DNA from 3 places in the Pseudomonas sp. SG20056 genome. Region 3 is predicted to be linked to each of the others. Evidence: predicted binding sites of a transcription regulator. Region 3 holds the regulator's gene; each other region holds the start of a gene.
What was found. Region 3 encodes sigma-54, which starts transcription at its own class of promoters, with help from an activator protein. Its sites were predicted from a motif close to ANTGGCATNNANNTTGCTNT; they were not measured.
Positions count from the first base shown of each region.

Region 1: a site for sigma-54 is predicted at 1,676-1,695, ahead of glnA (glutamate--ammonia ligase). Genes of this name have one in related genera too.
Region 2: a site for sigma-54 is predicted at 1,031-1,050, ahead of RHP75_RS09855 (CmpA/NrtA family ABC transporter substrate-binding protein). Genes of this name have one in related genera too.

Region 1 is NZ_CP134499.1:369,088-372,323, forward strand. It holds gene RHP75_RS01785 (DUF4124 domain-containing protein) at 1-1, opposite strand, end outside; gene glnA (glutamate--ammonia ligase) at 177-1,583, opposite strand; gene thiI (tRNA uracil 4-sulfurtransferase ThiI) at 1,910-3,236, shown strand, end outside.
Region 2 is NZ_CP134499.1:2,044,574-2,047,809, reverse strand. It holds gene acnB (bifunctional aconitate hydratase 2/2-methylisocitrate dehydratase) at 1-960, shown strand, start outside; gene RHP75_RS09855 (CmpA/NrtA family ABC transporter substrate-binding protein) at 1,175-2,371, shown strand; gene RHP75_RS09850 (ANTAR domain-containing response regulator) at 2,373-2,951, shown strand; gene alaC (alanine transaminase) at 3,091-3,236, shown strand, end outside.
Region 3 is NZ_CP134499.1:834,266-837,501, forward strand. It holds gene hpf (ribosome hibernation-promoting factor, HPF/YfiA family) at 1-157, opposite strand, end outside; gene RHP75_RS04015 (RNA polymerase factor sigma-54) at 351-1,865, opposite strand; gene lptB (LPS export ABC transporter ATP-binding protein) at 2,004-2,729, opposite strand; gene lptA (lipopolysaccharide transport periplasmic protein LptA) at 2,732-3,236, opposite strand, start outside.

The DNA.
Region 1 (3,236 bases), 470 kb from region 3:
TGCCTGACTCTCCCTAGTAATGTGCCCCTAAGACTTGCACTGGTGAGGCGCTCTGGCAAGCGTGTTGATGGCTGGGCGTGTACCAGCGCAGAAAACTGCGGGGTGAAAGGTGGCTTGTGCCAGGCGCCAGACGCAAAAAGGCCACCCGAAGGTGGCCTCTTGTCTTGCGTGCGGGATTAGACGCTGTAGTACAGGTCGTATTCCAGCGGGTGTACGAAGGTGCGTACTTTGATTTCTTCTTCGGACTTCAGCTCGATGTAGGCATCGATGAAGTCGTCGGAGAACACGCCGCCTTTGGTCAGGAACGCACGGCCCTTGTCCAGCTCTTCCAGGGCTTCTTTCAGGCTGCCGCACACTTGTGGGATCAGCTTGCCTTCTTCTGGCGGCAGGTCGTACAGGTTCTTGTCGGCAGCATCGCCAGGGTGGATCTTGTTCTGGATACCGTCGATACCGGCCATCAGCAGTGCAGCGAAGGCCAGGTATGGGTTGGCAGCCGGATCCGGGAAGCGTGCTTCGATACGGCGAGCTTTCGGGCTGGAAACGTATGGAATACGGATCGAAGCCGAACGGTTACGCGCCGAGTAAGCCAGCATTACCGGAGCTTCGAAACCTGGGACCAGACGCTTGTAGGAGTTGGTCGACGGGTTGGTGAAGCCGTTCAGGGCCTTACCGTGCTTGATGATGCCGCCGATGAAGTACAGAGCGGTATCGGACAGGCCGGCATAGCCTTCGCCGGAGAAGGTGTTCTTGCCATCTTTGGAGATGGACATGTGTACGTGCATACCCGAACCGTTGTCACCGTACAGTGGCTTCGGCATGAAGGTCGCGGTTTTGCCATAGGCATCGGCCACGTTGTGTACGCAGTACTTCAGGGTCTGAACTTCGTCAGCCTTGGCCACCAGGGTGTTGAACTTCACACCGATTTCGTTCTGGCCGGCAGTCGCCACTTCGTGGTGGTGAACTTCGATGACCAGGCCCATTTCTTCCATGGCATTACACATGGCAGTACGGATTTCGTGGTCGTGGTCGCACGGCGGAACTGGGAAGTAGCCACCTTTAACGGCTGGGCGATGGCCCTTGTTGCCGCCTTCGATGTCAGCGTCGGTGTTCCAGGAGCCTTGTTCGGAGTAGATCTTGAACATGGAGCCGGAGATGTCGGACTTGAACTTCACTTCGTCGAAGATGAAGAACTCAGGCTCTGGGCCGACGAATACGGTGTCGCCGATGCCGGTGGTTTTCAGGAACTCTTCAGCGCGCTTGGCGATCGAGCGTGGGTCACGGTCGTAGCCCTGCATGGTGCTTGGCTCGATGATGTCGCACACGATGATCAGGGTTGGTTCTTCGGTGAACGGATCCAGTACGGCGGTTTCGTCAACCGGCAGCAGGATCATGTCGGAGGCTTCGATGCCTTTCCAGCCGTGGATGGAGGAGCCGTCGAACATTTTGCCGACTTCGAAGAATTCGTCGTCCAGCGCATCGCGTGCCGGCATGGTCACGTGGTGCTGTTTGCCCTTGGTGTCGGTGAAGCGCAGGTCAACCCACTTCACGTCGTGTTCTTTAATAAGTTGAATCGACTTCGACATGCTGTCCTCCAGGTGGATAAGGCTCGAATTGTGAGCCCTCAATAGTACGGTACGGCCGCGGCATACTCCGCCAGGGCATCCTGCCTCACAAGGGAGCAAATTGCATGCCAGTGCACAGGAATGGGTGTAAGCCCTGAAACTCAGGGCTGGCGGGGGCTGCGTGGCGCTGCTCGGGAAATATTTGCACTGTTATGGGGCGCTTCATTTGTGGCTCGCTCTTAAATGGTGCGCGTTTTAAGCGGGTGAGGATTTTTGATCAAAGCGTGAGCAATTTCCGCTATAATCCGCGCCCCTGTTTTTTCGCGGCCTCGGCACCCCCTGTTTTCATGAAACTGATCGTTAAAGTCTTCCCGGAAATCACCATTAAAAGTCGGCCGGTGCGTAAGCACTTTATCCGGCAGCTGGCGAAGAACATTCGTTCGGTATTGCGTGAGTTCGATCCACAGCTGCAGGTCAGCGGTGTGTGGGACAACCTGGAAGTCGAAACCCAGATCAGTGAGCCGAAAACCCTGCAGGCGATGATCGAGCGCTTGAGTTGCACGCCGGGCATCACCCATTTCCTGCAAGTCGATGAATACCCATTGGGTGATTTCGACGATGTGCTGGAGAAGTGCAAGCTGCACTTCGCCGATCAGCTGCCAGGAAAGATCTTCGCAGTGCGCTGCAAGCGTGCCGGCAAACACTCGTTCAGCTCCATGGATGTCGAGCGCTATGTCGGCAGCCAGTTGCGCCAGCAGTGCGGTGCGGCCGGCATCTCGCTGAAAGATCCCGACGTTATTGTGCGTATGGAAATCCGCGACCAGCGCTTATTCGTTATTCACCACCAGCACGAAGGCCTGGGCGGTTATCCGCTGGGCTCGCTGGAGCAGACCCTGGTGCTGATGAGCGGCGGTTTCGACTCTACCGTCGCCGCCTACCAGATGATGCGCCGCGGTCTGGTCACTCACTTCTGCTTCTTTAATCTAGGTGGCCGCGCCCACGAGCTGGGCGTGATGGAAGTGGCGCATTACCTCTGGCAGAAATTCGGCAGCTCGCAGCGCGTACTGTTTATCAGCGTGCCGTTTGAGGAAGTGCTGGGCGAGATTCTCGGCAAGGTCGACAACAGCCAGATGGGCGTCATCCTCAAGCGCATGATGCTGCGTGCCTCCACGCGCATGGCCGAGCGCCTGCAGATTGATGCGCTGGTCACCGGTGAGGCGATTTCTCAGGTGTCGAGCCAGACCCTGCCGAACCTCGCGGTGATCGACTCGGCCACCGATATGCTGGTGCTGCGTCCGCTGCTCGCCAGTCATAAGCAGGACATCATCGACACCGCCACGCGCATCGGCACCGCCGAGTTCGCCAAGCACATGCCGGAATACTGCGGGGTGATTTCGGTCAACCCGACCACCAAGGCGAAGAAGCTGCGCATTGAGCACGAGGAAAGCCAGTTCGACATGGCCATTCTCGAGCGCGCCCTGGAACGTGCGACCTTGCTGCCGATCGATAAAGTGATCGACGAGCTGGGCAAGGACGTGCAGATCGAGGAAGTCAGCGAAGCGCTGGCCAGCCATGTGATCATCGATATTCGTCACCCCGATGCTGCCGAGGACGAGCCGCTCGCCCTGCCCGGCGTCGAGGTCATGGCGCTGCCCTTCTATGCCCTGAACAGCA
Region 2 (3,236 bases), 1.2 Mb from region 3:
GACCTGGTGCATGCCATCCCTTACGTGGCCATCCAGAAAGGTCTGCTGACCGTCGAGAAGAAAGGCAAGAAGAACATCTTCTCCGGCCGCATCCTCGAGATCGAAGGTCTGGACGAGCTGACCGTTGAACAGGCTTTCGAGCTGTCCGACGCCTCTGCCGAGCGTTCCGCCGCTGGTTGCACCATCAAGCTGCCGGAAAAGGCGATTGCCGAGTACCTGCGTTCGAACATCACCCTGCTGCGCTGGATGATCAGCGAAGGCTACGGCGATGCGCGCACCATGGAACGTCGCGCTCAAGCGATGGAAGCCTGGTTGGCCGATCCGAAGCTGATGGAAGCCGACAAGGACGCCGAGTACGCCGAAATCATCGAAATCGACCTGGCCGACATCAACGAGCCGGTTCTATGCGCACCGAACGACCCGGACGATGCTCGTCTGCTGTCCAGCGTTCAGGGCGAGAAGATCGACGAAGTGTTTATCGGTTCGTGCATGACCAACATCGGTCACTTCCGCGCGGCTGGTAAGTTGCTGGAAAAAGTCGAAGGCACCCTGCCGACCCGCCTGTGGCTGTCGCCGCCGACCAAGATGGACCAGCATCAGCTGACCGAAGAAGGCTACTACGGCATCTACGGCAAAGCCGGCGCGCGCATGGAAATGCCGGGCTGCTCGCTGTGCATGGGTAACCAGGCACGCGTTGAGGCGAACTCCACCGTAGTTTCGACTTCCACCCGTAACTTCCCCAACCGTCTGGGCGATGGCGCCAACGTCTACCTGGCTTCGGCCGAGCTGGCGGCTGTTGCAGCAATCACCGGTAAACTGCCGACTGTTGAGGAGTACATGGACTACGCGAAGAAAATCGACACCATGGCTGCGGACGTTTACCGCTACCTGAGCTTCGACCAGATCGCCGAGTTCCGTGAAGCTGCTGCAAACGCCCAGATCCCTGCTGTTCAGGTCTAAGCGTTACCCGCAACAAGAAAGCCCCGCCTAGTGCGGGGCTTTTTCTTTCCCGCCGTAAAACCCGCAGACAGATGGCATATGCCTTGCTTTGGCTTAAGCCATTAGACCTTTCCAACGGCGGAAATGGCCGAAATAGACAATGGTGTCGTTCTGATCGCGGACTGAAGTCAGCGTTTGGTACGGCACCTTTTTGTGTGGGCACAGGAAACGCACCATGAATGAGCACGACATCAGCCGCAGCGATACACCGGAAAAACCGGTACTGAATATCGGCTTTATGGCCCTCACAGACGCCGCATCGGTCATCGTGGCCGCCACCCAGGGCTTCGCCGAGAAGCATGGGCTGACCCTCAACCTGCAGCGCCAGGCCTCCTGGGCCACACTGCGCGACAAATTGCTGTGCGGCGAACTCGATGCAGCGCATAGCCTCTACGGCCTGATTTATGGCGTGCAGCTCGGCCTGGGCGGCGCACCAGCCACAGATATGGCGGTGCTGATGGGGTTGAACCAAAACGGCCAAAGCATCAACCTGTCGCCCGCCTTGCAAGCAGATGGCGTGAGCACTGGCAGCGCATTGGCGCAACGCGCGCACCAGCCTGGCGCAAAATTGACCTTCGCCCAGACCTTCCCCACCGGCACCCACGCCATGTGGCTGAATTACTGGCTGGCCAGCCAAGGCATTCACCCATTGAGCGACGTGGACAGCGTCGTCGTACCGCCACCGCAGATGCTCGCCCACCTTAAAGCCATGCGCATCGATGGTTTCTGCGTCGGCGAACCCTGGTGCGCTCAGGCCGTGAATGAGCAGATGGGTTGCACTCTTATAACTAGCCAGGCCATCTGGCCGGACCACCCGGAGAAAGTTCTGGGCTGCACCCGTGAGTTTGCTGAGCAGTACCCCAACAGCGCGCGTGCGTTGATCATGGCGGTGCTGGAAGCCAGCCGGTTTATCGATGAGAGCGAAGAAAACCAACGCAGCACCGCGCAACTGCTCAGTGGTAGCGAGTATGTCGATGCGCCGCTGTCGGCGATCCAGCCGCGCTTTCTCGGCCAGTATCAGGACGGCCTCGGCCATGCCTGGCAGGATGCCCACCCGCTGCGCTTCCACGCAGGCGGCGCCGTCAACCAGCCGTACCTGTCCGACGGCATGTGGTTTATGACCCAATTCCGTCGCTGGGGCCTGCTGCGTGACGACCCGGACTACCTGGCTATTGCTCGCCAGGTGCAGCAACTGGACCTCTACCGCCAAGCCGCCGAAGCACTCGGAATCTATATACCAAGCGACATGCGCAGCAGCCAGTTGCTCGACGGCCAGGTCTGGGACGGCAGCGACCCGGCCGCCTACGCGCGCAGCTTTGCCCTACACGCCCTGGCCGATGCGCCCCTCAGCGCCCAACAGGAGAGCCGTTAATATGCTGCGCATCCTGCTGATCAACGACACCGCAAAGAAGGTTGGCCGCCTGAAAAACGCCCTGACCGAGGCCGGTTTCGAGGTCATCGACGAATCCGGATTGACCATCGACCTGCCGGAACGGGTCGAGGCAGTTCGGCCTGACGTGATCCTGATCGACACCGAATCACCGAGCCGCGACGTGATGGAACAGGTGGTACTGGTCAGCCGTGATCAACCGCGGCCGATTGTCATGTTCACCGACGAGCACGACCCCGGCGTAATGCGCCAGGCGATTCAGAGCGGCGTAAGCGCCTATATCGTCGAGGGCATCCACGCCCAGCGTCTGCAGCCGATTCTCGACGTGGCCATGGCCCGCTTCGAGAGCGATCAGGCGCTACGCGCGCAGCTGCAGGCCCGCGATGCCCAACTGGCCGAACGCAAGCGCATCGAACTGGCCAAGGGCCTGCTGATGAAGATGAAAAGCTGCGACGAAGAACAGGCCTACACCCTGATGCGCCGTCAGGCCATGAGCCGTCAGCAGAAGCTCGCGCAGGTGGCCGAACAGATCATCGCCATGCACGACATGCTCGGCGGCTAAGCCAATCGCACTGTTATGCCGCAGAGCCGCTTGACTGTGCTGGACAGCCGGGTGGCGCGGCGCTTATCTTCGCCGCCTGGCCAGCGCACTGGCCAACGTCGCTCGGACGGTTCCGGGCGCTTACGTATCCGAGGAAAGCATGGCTGACCAAGCTTCGCGCCGCTTTGCGCGCATTGATCGACTCCCCCCCTACGTTTTCAATATCACCGCCGAGCTGAAGATGGCCGCGCGACGCCGTGGCGAAGACATTATCGACTTCAGCATGGGCAACCCGGATGGCCCCAC
Region 3 (3,236 bases):
TCGCTTCGATTTTCTGTTTGAGTTTCTCGACCTCCATGGTGACTTGTACATTGGTGATCTTGTCGAAGTGGCGCTCCAATCGGCCGAGTTTTTCGGCGATGTAGTCGCGCAGGGCGTCGGTCACATCCAGCTGGTGTCCACTGATGTTGACTTGCATACCGCTTTCTCCTTGTTGCCGTGTGTAAGAGGCAGGCGAGAGGCCTGCCGCCGGAACACTGTGGCGTGGAAGACTCTGACAAAACGAGCCTGGCACGGTCGCTGATTGCTTGTTGGCAGTATGGCTGCTTTTGCGAAAAGGCGAGGCCTGGGCGTGTTCTATGTGATTCGTTGTCTTCCTTCTTCGTGCCGCCTTAGATCAATCGTTTGCGCTCACTGGAAGGCGCTATTCCGAGGGATTCACGGTACTTGGCGACCGTGCGGCGAGCGACTTGAATGCCCTGTGCCTCCAGTAAACCAGCGATCTTGCTGTCACTCAACGGCTTTTTCGCATTTTCCGCGGCGACCAGTTTTTTGATGATGGCGCGGATTGCCGTGGACGAGCATTCGCCGCCCTCGGAGGTGCTGACGTGGCTGGAGAAGAAGTATTTCAGCTCGTAAATGCCACGCGGGGTGTGCATGAATTTCTGCGTGGTCACCCGCGAGATGGTCGATTCGTGCATGCCCACGGCTTCGGCAATATCGTGCAGCACCAGGGGTTTCATCGCCTCATCGCCGTAATCGAGGAAGCCACGCTGATGTTCGACGATCTGCGTGGCGACCTTCATCAGGGTTTCGTTGCGGCTTTGCAGGCTTTTGATAAACCAGCGCGCTTCTTGCAGCTGGTTACGCATAAAGGTGTTATCGGCGCTGGAATCGGCGCGCTTCACAAAACCGGCGTATTGCGCGTTGACGCGCAGGCGCGGCATGGCTTCCTGATTGAGTTCCACCAGCCAGCGTTCGTTGTGTTTGCGCACGATGACATCGGGCACCACGTATTCCGGCTCGCTGGATTCGATCTGCGAGCCAGGGCGCGGGTTGAGGCTTTGAATCAGGTCGATAACCTGGCGCAGCTCGTCTTCCTTGAGCTTCATACGGCGCATTAGCTGGCTGTAGTCGCGGCTACCGAGCAGGTCGAGGTAGTCGCTGGCCAGGCGCTGGGCTTCACTCAGCCATGGGGTTTTCGCCGGCAGCTGACGGAGCTGCAGAAGCAGGCACTCGCCCAAGTTGCGCGCTGCGATACCGGTGGGCTCGAATTGCTGGATGCGGTGTAAAACGGCTTCGACTTCGTCGAGCTCAATATCCAGTTCCGGGTCGAAGGCCTCGACCACTTCTTCCAGAGTTTCTTCCAGATAGCCCTGTTCGTTGATGCAGTCGATCAGGGTGACGCCGATCAGGCGATCCTTGTCTGACATGGGGGCCAGGTTTAGCTGCCAAAGCAGATGGCTTTGCAGGCTCTCGCCGCTGGAGGTGCGGGTGGTGAAATCCCACTCGTCATCATCGTTGGTGCTGCTGGGCAGACTGCTGGCGCTGGTCTGGTAGATATCTTCCCAGGCGGTATCGACGGGCAGCTCATTGGGAATGCGTTCGCCCCAGTCGCCTTCTTCCAGGTTGTCCACGGTCTGCGTGGCTTCCTGGTAGTTGGTTTCCTGATAGGGCGCTTCGGGCTGTTCGCTGGGGCTGGCGCTTTCTGCGCCATCGGCCATGGGGTCCGAATTGTCGAAGTCATCGCCATCTTCCTGGCGTTCGAGCATCGGGTTGGACTCCAACGCCTCCTGGATCTCTTGTTGCAGATCCAGGGTAGACAGTTGGAGCAGGCGGATGGCCTGTTGCAGCTGCGGTGTCATCGTCAGCTGCTGGCCCATTCTCAGGACTAGCGATGGTTTCATTGCAGACCTTATTTACCGGCGTCTGTGCGCAATCCACTACAGGGCGTTTTCAAAAAGCGCCACTAGGAAGCAAATTATATGCCTGACTTTAAGGGTTTTGCCTAGCCTTGGCTGCAGTCGGCTTGAGAAAAGCTGCGGTTACAGCCGGAACTCATGCCCCAGATACACTTCTTTGACTGTTTGGTTGGCCAGAATGGCCTCGGCATCACCCTCTGCGATCAGCTGGCCATCGCTGACGATATAGGCGGTCTCGCAGATATCCAGGGTCTCGCGCACGTTGTGGTCGGTGATCAATACACCGATACCCTTGGCCTTGAGGTGATGGATGATCTGCTTGATATCGCCCACGGAAATCGGGTCTACGCCGGCGAAGGGCTCGTCGAGCAGGATGAACTTAGGGTTGGTCGCCAGGGCGCGGGCAATTTCCACGCGGCGGCGCTCACCACCGGACAGGCTCATGCCGAGGTTGTCGCGAATATGGCTGATATGGAATTCCTGCAGCAGGCCTTCAAGTTCCTTGCGACGAGCAGCGCCGTCCAGGTCCTTGCGGGTTTCCAGGATGGCCATGATGTTGTCGGCCACGCTGAGCTTGCGGAAAATCGAGGCTTCCTGCGGCAGGTAGCCAATGCCGGCGCGAGCGCGGCCATGCATGGGCTGATGACTGACGTCGAGATCATCGATCATCACTCGACCCTGATCAGCCTGTACCAGGCCGACGATCATGTAGAAACAGGTGGTCTTGCCAGCGCCGTTGGGGCCAAGCAAGCCGACAATCTGCCCGCTGTCGATGCTCAGGCTGACGTCGCGCACGACCTGGCGGCCTTTGTAACTCTTGGCCAGGTGTTGGGCTTTTAATGTGGCCATTATTACTGCGCCTGCTGGTCGGCTGGTTTGTTCTTCGGCTGGATCACCATATCGATGCGCGGGCGTGGCGCAGTGACATTGGTGCCTGTAGCGCGGCCGGCGTTGACGATCTGGCGCTGGGTGTCATAGACGATTTTCTCGCCTTCGAAGGTATTGCCTTCCTGGATCACCTTGGCCTGATCGATCAGGACCACGCGCTCGTTGGCCATAAAGTACTGGATAGTCAGGCCATAGGCCTTGACGATCTGCTTGTCGGCTGACGGCAGTTGTTCGTAATAGGCCGGCTTACCAACGGAGGTAAATACCTCGACATCGCCCTGGGAATTCTGGGTAATGGTCACGGTGTCGCCGGTAACCTTCATGGTGCCCTGGGTGATGACGACATCACCGCGGTAGACCGCTACGCCTTGCTTGTCATCAAGTTCCGCGCTGTCAGCCTGGATGCGGATAGGCTGTTCGCGATCGGAGGGTAGGGCCCAGGCGCTGACACTTCCGAGTGCGGCGCTG